Regions from separate parts of the Weissella sp. ESL1177 genome, predicted to be linked through region 1. Evidence: riboswitches for the same ligand, from Rfam matches in the RefSeq annotation. Region 1 holds a riboswitch; the other holds the start of a gene.
What was found. A riboswitch is a leader RNA that binds a small molecule or an ion and turns the genes downstream of it on or off. The one in region 1 is predicted to bind lysine.

Region 1 (6,788 bases):
ACATTGGCAGCATTGATCGACAATAGTCTCTATCAAGGAAATCCATTGCATTTAGACCCACGTCGTATTTTGTGGAAACGTGCCCTGGACGTCAACGATCGTGCATTGCGTCATATCACCATCGGTTTAGGGGGAGCAACATCAGGGATACCAAGAGAAGATGGCTTTGATATCACGGTGGCCTCGGAATTAATGGCTATTTTAACTCTGTCACATGATTTAAAAGATATGAAACAGCGTATTGCGAAAATTGTGATTGGCTATACTTATGATAAAGAGCCTGTAACTGTTGCTGATTTAGGTGTTGCTGGAGCAATCACAACATTATTAAAAGATGCAATCAAGCCAAATCTGGTACAAACACTAGCACATACACCAGCTTTTATCCATGGTGGTCCCTTTGCGAACATTGCTCAAGGGACAAATTCAATCTTAGCAACGAAATCTGCTTTAAAGTTAGCCGATTATGTTGTGACCGAAGCTGGATTTGGTGCAGATTTAGGTGGCGAAAAATTTCTTGACTTTAAGGTTCCTTTACTTGGGAAAACACCAGATACAATTGTTATTGTGGCAACTGTTAGAGCATTAAAAATGCATGGTGGTGAAGATAAGAAATCATTGACTGTTCCTAACTTAGCAGCACTGAAAGCGGGATTAGCGAACTTAGGACAGCATCTAAAAAGTATGGGTCGTTATGGTGTTCCTGTTGTCGTCGCAATTAATCAATTTACTGATGATACAGCAGAAGAGTTGTCATTGATTAAGGATTATGTCGCTAGTTTTGATGTACCAGCATATGTTGCGGATGTTTGGTCTCAAGGTGGAACAGGGGCACAAGATTTAGCTGCTGGGGTAGTTCAGGCAACAGAACAAGTTAAAAATTTCAAACCATTGTATAGTGCAACTGATGATGCAATGGTAAAAATAAATCATATCGTGACAGAAATTTATGGTGGTCAAAAGGTAATTCTTTCTAATAAAGCAACGAAACAATTAGCAACATTTAAAAAATATGGTTGGGATAAGCTACCGATAATAATGGCTAAAACACAATATTCATTATCGGATGATGCTAAGCAAATCGGCGTAGCTAAGAATTTTGATATCCATATTCGAGAATTTATTCCGAAATTAGGTGCGGGATTTTTGGTGGCATTAACGGGTTCTATTTTAACAATGCCAGGATTGCCAAAACATCCGGCAGCATTTGATATTGATATAGACGAAAATGGTGAAATTGTCGGCCTTAATTAAGGATAAAAAATAGCATGTAGCAGGCTGCAATGTTTTGTTACATTTTAAAGGGACGTGGATCAATTGTGAGATTCACGTCCCTGATTGTATATAACAGGACTAATGCATTAATGATATAGTTTGTTAGTACCATGAATTGCGGAAAACGCGCTGATGATAAAGTGGTACAGCATACATACGATAAACATTTTCAGAAAATTGTAGCCAAGCCAGTGCTAATAGCCAACCTGCAATGGCTGCCGCAAGATTATAATGAGGTGATAGCAGGGTCATTATAAATGTTGCAAGCCAAATTAACAATAAGCCTGTTTGACAGACAAACTGTAAGGTATTACTAGCAATCTCAGGCACAATTATTGTTAATATAAAAGATATTAGTAGCGTCATAAAAAAAGTTGTGTGGGCAGGGTAAACGATTTTCGTACCATTAGTCGCTGAATTAAAAAACAATGATAGGATGTTAATGATTAGCCAACCACTTAAACTAGTCAGTAAAATCCACATAGCGGGTATTTTAAATTTAAACCCCCATAAAAGAAAGGCCATTAAAAAAATAATGACGCCTACAGGTATGCCATGGCTAAAAAAATAAGCAGGTTTAATTATGTATTCAAGCCATTCAGGAATAATGCCTCTTGCAATGGCATGATTTATCTGCATGAACGTATTTAAGAATCCTTGATGTCCAAAAGTTAGCACTGAAATGACAATAAACAATAATAAGCTAATAATTAACGTTATGAAACGTCGGTGGGATTTTGCGATTATCATATGCCCATACTCCTTTACCCAGTTAAATTTCATGAAATACTTCCTCAACTAAGTTTAACATGTGTGTAACAAATAACACGTAAACGACTTAAAGCTTTAAATAGTTTTTACTTTGCTTAAAATACAGCTTGACAAAGCAAAATAAATTAATGTATATTTGAAGTACAAATTTAATAATATAGAGGTTGCAATCAACAAGAGTAATTTAGCTGAGTCGACGGACAGTAAGGTTAAATAAAAGGGGCGGTTGCCGAAATGATGAATATGGTGGTATTCATTGTTGGTGTGTACATTAATAGTGGGCAGACTGTCGCGGCAAAATAGTCGGCTGCGGAGAGCTATCGACAATACTAAAAACTAATCAGTTCCTAGTTTATACGATAGAAGTATAAACTAGGATTTTTTTGTTTTTTAAATGCGTTAGGCCTTTGTTTAGGAGGAATTATGGCTGATAGTCAACAACAGACGGGATACCTGAAAAGGACTATGAAAACCCGTCATCTTTCAATGATTGCACTTGGTGGAACAATCGGAACTGGTTTGTTCGTTGCCTCAGGTGCAACAGTTTCACAGGCTGGACCAATGGGTGCCTTGACGGCATATGCTGTGATTGGTGTGATGGTTTATTTCTTAATGACCAGTTTGGGTGAAATGGCGACATATATGCCAATTTCTGGATCGTTTTCAGTTTATGCAGATCGCTTTGTTGATCCAGCATTTGGTTTTGCGATGGGATGGAATTATTGGTTTAACTGGGCAATCACAGTTGCCTTAGAATCAGCTACGGTTGGTGTTGTGATGGGCTTTTGGTTGCCAAATGTACCAAGTTGGATTTGGTCAACGGCAGTTTTGGTACTAATTACGGTGATTAATTTGTTATCAGCTAAGGCCTATGCAGAAACAGAATTTTGGATGGCAATGATTAAAGTTATCGCAGTTTTGGCATTTTTAGTCGTTGGTTTGTTAATGATCTTAGGGATTATGTTTAAACAACCAGATGTTGCTCGTAATCTTTCGGCTGGTGGTCATCATGGTTTTGTTGGTGGTTTTGGTGGTATCTTATCTGTCTTCATGGTTGCAGGTTTTTCTTTCCAAGGAACAGAAATGGTTGGTATCACTGCTGGTGAGTCAGCAACTCCAGAAAAATCAGTACCAGCAGCAATAAAGCAAATTTTCTGGCGAATTTTGTTATTCTATATTCTTGCCATTTTTGTGATTGGGGCAGTTATTTACTATAAGGATCCTAACCTACTACGTTCAAGTGAATCGAATATTGCAGTGTCGCCATTTACGCTGGTGTTTAAGTCAGCAGGATTAGCCGCTGCAGCATCAATTATGAATGCCGTTATTTTAACGGCCGTTGTTTCATCAGCAAATTCAGGTCTATACGCATCTACTCGTATGCTTTATTCTATGGCTTTGGATGGTATGGCACCAAAAATATTTAAGCGTGTTAATGTTCGAACAGGTATTCCAGTGCCAGCTGTTATTGCCACAGTAGCTGTAGGGCTATTAACGTTCTTAACATCAATTTTCGGTCGCGAGATCTACTATTATCTAGTCGCTGCATCTGGTTTAACTGGTTTTATAGCATGGATTGGTATTGCCATTTCCCATTACCGTTTTCGACGTGCCTTTGTTGCACAAGGTCGTGATGTCAATAAGTTGCGTTATAAAGCAAAGTGGTTCCCTGTTGGACCAATTATTGCTTTAGTATTATCAATTATTGTTGTTGTTGGTCAAGATATGACGGCATTTAAGGGTGGCATTGCAAATTGGAATTGGCCCGGGATTATTACAACATACATGTCAGTACCGCTATTTATTGTATTGTACTTTGGTTATAAGTTTAAGAATCATACCAAGGTACGTAAATTAACAGAAGTTGATTTAGATACTGATGCCCGTCCATTAGATTAATTTAGAAGTTTGTTAGAATTAGAGCATTTTGTTCTAATTCTTTTTTTATAGCAATTATTTACGATTTATAGCTAAATTAATGGTAGCGCTTTATTCCTTAATATAAATAGGTTTTTATTTTAACAAGAAAAAAATTGTTCTAACAGTGCAACAAATGACGAGTTGAATTTGTATACAAAGAAAGTGATAAATAGTACAATGAATTTCAGATAGATAGAAATACCAATTATCTTTTACTAAGGAGAAGTTTTAAATCATGAAAAAAACCAAGATTGTTTCAACGCTTGGACCAGCCAGCTCTGATGTGGAGACGATTACAAAGATAATCGAATCTGGCGCAAATGTTGTCCGTTTTAATTTTTCACATGGGGATCATGAGGAACATTTAGGACGAATGAATGCAGTTCATGAGGCTGAAAAAGCTGCAGGCAAGAAGGTTGGTTTCTTGTTGGACACGAAGGGTGCAGAAATCCGTACAACTGTTCAAGAGCCGGGTAAGATCGAATTTAATATTGGTGATGTTGTCCGTATATCAATGGATGCTTCTATTGAAGGAACAAAAGAAAAGATTGCTGTTACATATCCTGGACTATTTGATGATGTTCATGTTGGCGGACATGTTTTGTTTGATGATGGTAAGCTTGACATGGTTATCACTGAAAAAGATGCTGCAAACCGCGAATTAGTAACTGAAGTACAAAACCATGGTATTTTGGGATCACGTAAAGGTGTTAATGCACCAGGTGTTTCAATTAACTTACCTGGTATTACTGAAAAAGATGCTGATGATATTCGTTTTGGATTAAAGAATGGTATTCAATATATCGCTGCTTCATTTGTTCGTAAAGCTGCTGATGTTCTTGAAATCCGTGAATTACTAACTGAAGCACATCATGAAGAAGTCATGATTTTCCCAAAGATTGAATCACAAGAAGGAATCGATAATTTTGATGAAATTTTGGAAGTTTCTGATGGATTGATGATTGCTCGTGGTGATATGGGTGTTGAAATTCCAGCAGAGAATGTGCCATTGGTACAAAAGAATTTGATTCGTCAATTGAATGCTGCTGGTAAGCCAGTCATTACGGCAACTGATATGCTAGATTCAATGCAAGAAAATCCACGTCCAACGCGTGCCGAGGCATCTGACGTTGCTAACGCTGTGTTTGATGGTACTGATGCTACGATGTTGTCAGGTGAATCAGCAAATGGTGCCTATCCAGTTGAAGCAGTTGCAACGATGGCACGTATTGATGAAAAGGCAGAAACATCATTGGTTATGAATGGCCGTCATGATGATCACTTTGATGCAACTGACGTCACTGAATCAGTTGCGGCAGCAGTCGCAACAGCCGCTGGTAATTTGAACGTTAAGGCCATTGTTGCAGCAACGACTTCGGGATACACTGCAAAGATGATTTCAAAGTACCGTCCAAATGCTGATATTTTGGCATTGACATTTACTGAAGATGTTCAACGTATGTTGAGTATTTACTGGGGTGTGCAACCAATCGTTTCTGAACCAGTTGAAAATACTGATGCGATGATTGATTTGGCAAAGACAGAAGCGGTTAAGGCCGGTCTTGCAAGTAAAGGTGATACAATTATTGTGACAGCAGGTATTCCTGTAACCACTTCAGGTACAACTAACTTGATGACAATTGTGACGATTGACTAAGACGTTGTTTTTAGTCATTAAAAATTTTGAAGCGCCTTGTGACTAGATGCTAGCACAAAGCGCTTTTTACATATTTAGATAATGCGCGATGACGCTATTTTGTGGTATTCTTAATTCAGTTAGAACAAAGTAAATGAGGGCTAGTCATGAGTTGGCAAAAAATTATTGTAGAGACACAGACTGAATCGATTGAAGCAATTAGTAATATTTTGGTTACCTCTGGTGCAGAAGGTGTTGAAATTGATGATGCTGCCGAATTAGATCATTATCAACCATCAGATGAAACAGTTATGGTTAAGAAGGAAGATATCATTCATCGTGCGAGTGGTGCTGCGGTTAGCGGCTATTTTGCAAATACATCAAATAGCCAATCATTAATTGAAAAAATAACGACAGCGGTTGCGCAACTTGCTGAATTTGGATTGGACGCACATCCTGGAACTGTGACTGTTCAACCGGTGACTGATACAGATTGGGCAACTGAATGGGAGAAATATTATCATCCTGTACGTGTCACACGACATTTGACGATTGTACCGAAATGGGAAAATTATGCATTGGCGCAGTCTGATGAGCAAGTGATTGTCTTAGATCCTGGGATGGCATTTGGCACAGGTACTCATCCAACAACACAATTAATGATGCAAGCACTAGAAGTGGTTGTTCGTGGTGGTGAAACAGTGCTTGATATTGGGACTGGGTCAGGTGTCTTAAGCATCGCTGCACAATTGTTAGGGACACAAGAAGTACTGGGAACAGATATTGATGAGGTTGCCGTCCAATCTGCTCAGGGAAATTTGGACCTGAATCCACAAGTAGGCCATATTACACTCATTGTTAGTGATTTGCTCCAAGCAGTGCCAGAAAAAAAATATGATATTGTCATTGCAAATATGTTAGCAGAAGTTTTGGCATTACTAATTCCGAAAGTGGGGCATGTACTACAACCTAAAGGACATCTTTTATTGTCTGGGATTTACTATGATAAACGTGACAAAATGATTTCAGATTTGGAAAACAATGGTTTTGTTGTTGAACAATCAATGAAATTAGGTGATTGGTATGGTATCATTGCTAAGTTTAAAAATGAGGATAATTAATGCAAAGATATTTTTTAACCAAGACACCACAAACAGCAGAGTTTGAACTGCCTGAAGCAGTGGTA
Region 2 (6,788 bases), 880 kb from region 1:
CGCTTGTTCTTCTTCCGCTGGTTGAAACAAAAACACCATATTATCAACAGGTTGATGTTCAGCAAAGTAGGCTAATACCCCTAATGCAACGGTCATATGAATATCATGACCACAAGCATGCATCACACCCTTATTCTCAGATGCGAATGATAAACCTGTTGCTTCTGTCATAGGTAACGCATCAATATCCGCACGGTAACCTATGGTGCGTTGTGGTTGGGTACCGGCAACATGCACCAATAAGGCTGTCGGTACAGCTGGAACTTCACGCATTGTTAACCAAGACGATTGCCATGATGTCACGATATCTTTCAAATAAGCCTGTGTTTGAAATTCATGCATCGACAACTCAGGATGGGCATGCAAATGACGGCGAATATCAATTAGATTTAAATTAGCTAACGTCATTTAAAATCCTTTCTTATAAGGAACGAAGTGCATCGACTAAAGCTGTTTTAGCTTGTGTTTTCGCATCGATTGTCTTAATCACTTTGGCAGGTACCCCCGCAACAACTGTATTGGCGGGAACATCTTTTGTCACAATTGCACCTGCTGCAATGACTGCATGATCACCGACTTGAACCCCCTCAATAACGACTGCATTGGCCCCAATTAATACATCATCACCGATAGTTACCGGTGTTGCAGATGCTGGTTCAACAACACCAGCTAATACAGCGCCCGCACCAACGTGGCTATGTTGACCGACAATGGCGCGACCACCCAAAACAGCCCCCATATCAATCATTGTTCCTGCACCAATTTCAGCACCAATATTAATCACGGCTCCCATCATAATAACTGCATTATCCCCAATGCTAACCTGGTCACGAATAATTGCCCCTGGTTCAATACGAGCAGACACATTTTCATAATCAAGTAATGGTACGCCACTATTACGAGCTAATAATTCAACATGATAGTCAGTAATCTTATCACCGGCTGTTGCAATGACCGGTTGAATGTCTTGATAGTCACCAATCACTGTTCCTGTTTTCGTTTCAATAAATGTTTGAACCGTTTCTGGCCAAGCAATTGCTGATAAATCACCAGCCAATGTCACACGTGCAGGTGTTTTCTTTGGTGCAGTTGCAATATAATTAATAATTTCTTGTGCATCTAAGTTGTTCATTGTTATTCTCCTACTATATAATGCTTATCTAAATGTAGCATGTCTTCATACGTTTCACGGGCAACGACTAATTGTGATTGGCCATTCTCAACAAAGACAACGGCAGGTCTTGGGTTACGATTATAATTTGAAGCCATAGAATAACCATAGGCACCCGTAGCCAATACTGCCAAAACATCCCCAGGTTTTGTCTGTGGTAAAGCCTGTTGCCAAACTAATACGTCACCTGACTCACAATACTTACCAGCAACACGAACAACTTGTTCAGTCGGTGCTTGTGGTTGTCTTGCTAAAACCGCTTCATACTTTGCTTCATATAGTGCTGGTCGAATATTATCACCCATACCACCATCAACAGATAGATATGTGCGAATGCCTGGAACATCTTTTTTTGCACCAATTGTATACAGATTATACCCAGCTGGTCCAACAATCGCACGTCCGGGTTCGATCCAAATTGCTGGCATTGTCATACCATATGCCATCGTCTTTTCACTAATTGTATCAATAATGGCATCGACAAATTCAGTTGCTGGCAAAGGTTTATCTTCTTCAGTATAGCGAATACCAAAGCCCCCACCAGTATTGATCACTTGTGGTTCAAAGCCCCATTCATGGACTAAATCAACTAATTTGGCTGCAGCCATTTGGAAACCAGTGACATCAAAAATCTGTGAGCCAATATGAGCTGATACACCCAAAACATTGAGATATGGATCAGCTAAAGCCTGCTGCAATGCTTGTTGTGCTTGACCACTAGCAACATCAAAACCAAACTTACTGTCTGTTTGACCTGTTGAAATATAGTCATGTGTATGAGCTTCAACACCTGGCGTAATTCTCAACAACACATTTTGTTGTTGCTTTCTTTCCTTCAATAACTCATGTAAAATACTTAATTCATAAAAATTATCAAGAATAATGGTCCCCAAACCATTGTCAATAGCCATCGTTAATTCTTCAATTGATTTATTATTACCATTAAAAGAAACATTAGCCATTGGATAATTTGCTGCTAAAGCTGTTTGAATCTCGCCACCAGAAACAACATCCAAATGGATGCCTTCTTGAGCGGCAACTTCATACATCGCAATCGTTGCAAATGCCTTTGATGCATAAGAGACGACATAATCTAATTTTCGTTTAATGAAAACGGTTTTAAATGCTCGCATTTGTTGCCGAATATGATTCACATCATACACATAAAGTGGTGTTTGATATTGTTTGGCTAAATCAGTTGCAGAAACACCACCAATTGTTAATTCGCCAGCTTCGTTTACTTCATATGGTACTGTCATATTTTCCCCTTAATCTACAAGCACACGCATTAGTCTCTCTTGCAAGCCAGTCGTGACGACCCATGGTGCTAAGCCAACATGCTGTGCAAAGTCCTCTATCGTATTTTCATATTGCCCTTGTTTACCAATGATGGTGACTACCGTGCCAACGGGTAATTCTTCTGGTAAAGAAATCATCATTTGATCCATTGCAAGGCTGCCAATAATTGGCGCTTTCTTCCCGTTCACTAAAACTTCAAAACCTTCTAAGGAACGTGGTAATCCATCGGCATAACCAATGGGTAACGTGCCGACCCACTCATCTGCATGCGTATAATATTTGTGTCCGTAACTAATACCAACATTTGCTGGCATTTGTTTGACAAAAATTAATGTCGTTTCCAATGTTAGAACAGGTTGTAAATAATTATCTGGTCTAACTTCCCCTCGTGATGGTTCGATACCATAAACCACCGTTCCTGCCCGAATATAGTCAGTTGGTAATTCATCTGCATGATACATGGCAGCCCCTGAATTTGCTAAGTGAACCATCGGAGGCATTGGCAAATCATCAGTTAAAGTATGCCAATGGCGTAACTGCGTTTTAAAATAATCAGTTGCAAGTGAATCAGCTTCTGAAAAATGAGTCATGATACTTTGATAAACAAAATAATCTGATCGTTCAGTTAAAAAGTCAATCGCTGTTGCTAATGCTTGTCGACTTCGAAATCCGATTCGACCCATGCCAGTATCAACGCCTAAATTAACCTTCAATGACGCCTGTTGTTTGTTTAAACTCTGTTGCGCAGCTTGTAACCAACTGATATCACTGACCGTTGCAATTAGGTCATTATCAGCCATTAACTTGGCATATTGTGGTAGCGTAATGCCTAAAATAAGGATTGGCACAGTAATACCAGCTTGACGTAGTGCTAAGGCTTCATCTAGGACAGCCACTGCTAAGCCATCAACACCCGCTTTCAGTGCTGCTTGCGCCATCGTTTGCAATCCAAATCCATATGCGTTAGCTTTCACAGCTAAAAACATAAACTTCGCCCCACTTGCCTCTCGTGTGACGGCAACATTATGCGTCACTGCTGCTTGTGATATTTTGATTCTTGTTGGTCTTGTTACTGCTACTACCATGTTTAGCCCCTTTATGATGCCATCTTTTTTACAAAAAAAATCCGACTAACAGCACTATTGCACTGTCAATCGGATTGGTTTCTATTCCTAAAGACTGTGACAATAGCTCCCCGCTGAAATTTAGCGACAGTCTAATAGTTATTTACCATTAGCCCAACAATAACAGGTGCACAAACTGTTTCATTTCGGCAACCGCCCCTTTAACTTAATTTCTTTGTCTGTGCAGACTCCATTAAGCGACTCTTGTTGGTTGCGACCTCTATTAATCATTAACGTAACATTAGAATATATTAATTTAATGTTCATGTCAATACTTGACATTAATCTTTTTTTCACTTTTAATTAGTGCCAATTAGAAATTTATTTGGAGGCAAAAAATGAAAGTTGTAAAATTTGGTGGATCTTCCTTAGCAACGGGTGCTCAGGTACAAAAAGTTTTAAATATTATTCAAGCTGACGCTGAACGTCAAGTTATTGTCGTATCAGCACCAGGTAAACGTTTTGATGGTGATATTAAAGTGACTGATTTACTTAAAACATATGCTGATCAAACCATTGCTGGTACCGATACATCAGAAATTTTAACAACTATTCTGGCGCGCTACCAAGAAATTGTCCAATACTTTTCGTTAGAAGAAACTAAGATTATCCCTCATATCAAACAACAACTTATTCATTTAAATCGCGTTCACTATCCATCATTTGATCACTTATATGCCGCTTTTATGGGGCATGGTGAATTATTGAACGCACAATTGATTGCTTTTATTTTTCAAGAAAAAGGCTTAGCTGCTGATTTTGTTTCTCCTGCTGCATTAGGTCTAACAGTAACTGGTTCACCACGATCAGCACGCTTAAATGAGGCTAGTTATGAAGCTATTAAAAATTATGATTTTGATGATTCACGTTTAATGATTGTTCCTGGATTTATTGCCTATACCAATGATGGTTATGCCGCAACTTTTAGTCGAGGTGGTTCCGATATTACTGGTGCAATCTTAGCACGCGGCTTTCAAGCTGATTTGTACGAAAATTTTACTGATGTATCAGCTATCTATGCTGTTAATCCTAAGGTTGTACCAAATCCTCAATCGATTAAAAAAATGACTTATCGTGAAATGCGTGAACTATCATATGCTGGCTTTGCTGTTTTCCATGATGAGGCCATCATTCCGGTTATTGAAGCAAATATACCAATTAATGTTAAAAATACAAACGACCCACAAGCACCAGGAACCATGATTGTCCCAAATCACGCCATTGATCCAAAGAATCCAGTGACAGGAATTGCAAACGATAATCGTTTTGCGGCACTTTATTTACACCGTTATTTGTTAAATCGTGAAGTCGGTTTCACTTTGAAAATATTACAAATTTTGGCCACTTATCACGTTAGTTATGAACATATGCCATCTGGAATTGATGATATGACTATTATCTTTGATAAATCACAACTTACGCCTGATATTAAAGCCCATATTAGCCATGATTTATACGCAACGATTGCCCCAGATGAACTCGAATGGTTAGATGACTACGCCATTATTATGATTGTTGGTGAAGGCATGCCAAAACATATTGGTACTTTTAGTAAAATTACCACAGCATTAGCTCAAGCAGGTATCAACCTACCGATGATCAACCAAGGTGCTTCACAAATTTCAACGATGATTGGCGTTCCTGTCGATCAGATGGATGATGCTGTCCGTGTCATTTATCAGGCTGTTTTCTAAATTTAAAAGGGGCTAAGACATAAGTCGTTATGATCAGCTGAAAAAGGCGCTAATCTATCAATTTTGATTGGTAGATTAGCGCCTTTAAACGTGTTCCAAAAGACTGAAGTCTTACTGTAACAACAATTAGGCGCTTCCGGTTCTTCGTTATACTGCAAACCAAAATCACCTAATCATTGTTACAATCGTGCTATAGTCTCCTAGAGGTTGACGAAAGAAATAATATAAATTTCTTTCATAAATCTTTAGGGGACTTTTTTATGGCAAATATAAAATTTACAGCAATGGAAAAATATGAATTAATACAAGAATTCCTTGAATCAGGACAAACGGAACGAAGGTTTCAAAGAGAACATCATTTAAATAATATGTCCATCAAACGATGGTTAGATTTGTATAATAATTATGGTATCGACGGACTATGTCCGCCAAAGACACGTCAAAAATATAAACCCGCCTTTAGACGTAAAGTTGTACAAGCTTATTTACAAGGTGCTGGCTCAATGGAGCAATTGGCAATAAAATTCGGCGTACGTAGTTCTACTCAAGTACGTGATTGGGTTTCAAAGTATAATGGGAATAAAGTACCGTCCCGTTCAGTCGGGTATACAAGGAGAATTCCTATGACATCACGAAAACTAACATTTGAAGACCGTGTTAAAATCGCAACTTATGCCATTGAAAATAATCGAGATTATCAGAAAACTGCTCAAAAATTTGATGTCAGTTATCAACAAGTTCGTACGTGGGTTTTAAAAGTTGATCAAAATGGTTTTGAGGCTTTAAAAGATGGTAGAGGTCGAAAAAAATCGCAGAACGAATTATCAGATATGGATAAAGTGTTACTTGAAAATAAACGATTAAAGGCAGAATTAAAAGCAAGCAAAGCACAGGCAGTATTCGCAAAAAAATTTCTAGAAAATCTCAAGAAAGGCAGGTAATAACTAGTCGTGTTATCCATGAAGTTGCGTTCCAGACCATTAAAATAATGCATGAAGAGAATCCAAGAGAATATCCGATCCGCCTATTAGTTAAATTTAGTGGCGTATCTTTTCAGGCTTATTATAAGTGGTTGAAACGACAAAAATCGATTAATGATCAATTCAATGAATTATTGAAAATTAAAATACAGAAGTTAGACAAGCAACATCATCATAATTTAGGGGTTAAACGCATGACGATGTACCTTAACATGGATAAAGAAATCAATCATCGTGTAAATCATAAACGTGTTCGTCGACTTATGCATTATTTAAATATCCGTGCAGATATTCGCAAGAAACGTCACAATCGTATTAAAGCTAATGAACAGTTTATTATTGATAATCTAATGAACCAGAACTTTAAAACAATATTGCCTAATCAAAAATGGGCAACAGATATGACTGAATTAAGATTTGGAGAACATTTAGAAAAAACATTAAGATTATCTGCAGTCGTTGATTTATACGGTACATATGTTTTATCGTTTAACGTTAGTAAAACAGAGACTAGTCAATC

Region 2: linked by a shared signal. The riboswitch ahead of alr (alanine racemase) and the one ahead of AC3B5D_RS05560 (amino acid permease) in region 1 are both predicted to bind lysine.

The regions. Positions count from the first base shown of each region.
Region 1 is NZ_CM176591.1:1,158,330-1,165,117, reverse strand. It holds gene AC3B5D_RS05570 (formate--tetrahydrofolate ligase) at 1-1,254, shown strand, start outside; gene AC3B5D_RS05565 (phosphatase PAP2 family protein) at 1,378-2,025, opposite strand; lysine riboswitch at 2,197-2,374, shown strand; gene AC3B5D_RS05560 (amino acid permease) at 2,470-3,945, shown strand; gene pyk (pyruvate kinase) at 4,202-5,623, shown strand; gene prmA (50S ribosomal protein L11 methyltransferase) at 5,770-6,723, shown strand; gene AC3B5D_RS05545 (RsmE family RNA methyltransferase) at 6,723-6,788, shown strand, end outside.
Region 2 is NZ_CM176591.1:282,155-288,942, reverse strand. It holds gene AC3B5D_RS01455 (N-acetyldiaminopimelate deacetylase) at 1-408, opposite strand, end outside; gene dapD (2,3,4,5-tetrahydropyridine-2,6-dicarboxylate N-acetyltransferase) at 422-1,132, opposite strand; gene lysA (diaminopimelate decarboxylase) at 1,135-2,430, opposite strand; gene alr (alanine racemase) at 2,440-3,555, opposite strand; lysine riboswitch at 3,651-3,825, opposite strand; gene AC3B5D_RS01435 (aspartate kinase) at 3,933-5,288, shown strand; gene AC3B5D_RS01430 (transposase) at 5,549-6,229, shown strand; gene AC3B5D_RS01425 (IS3 family transposase) at 6,148-6,788, shown strand, end outside.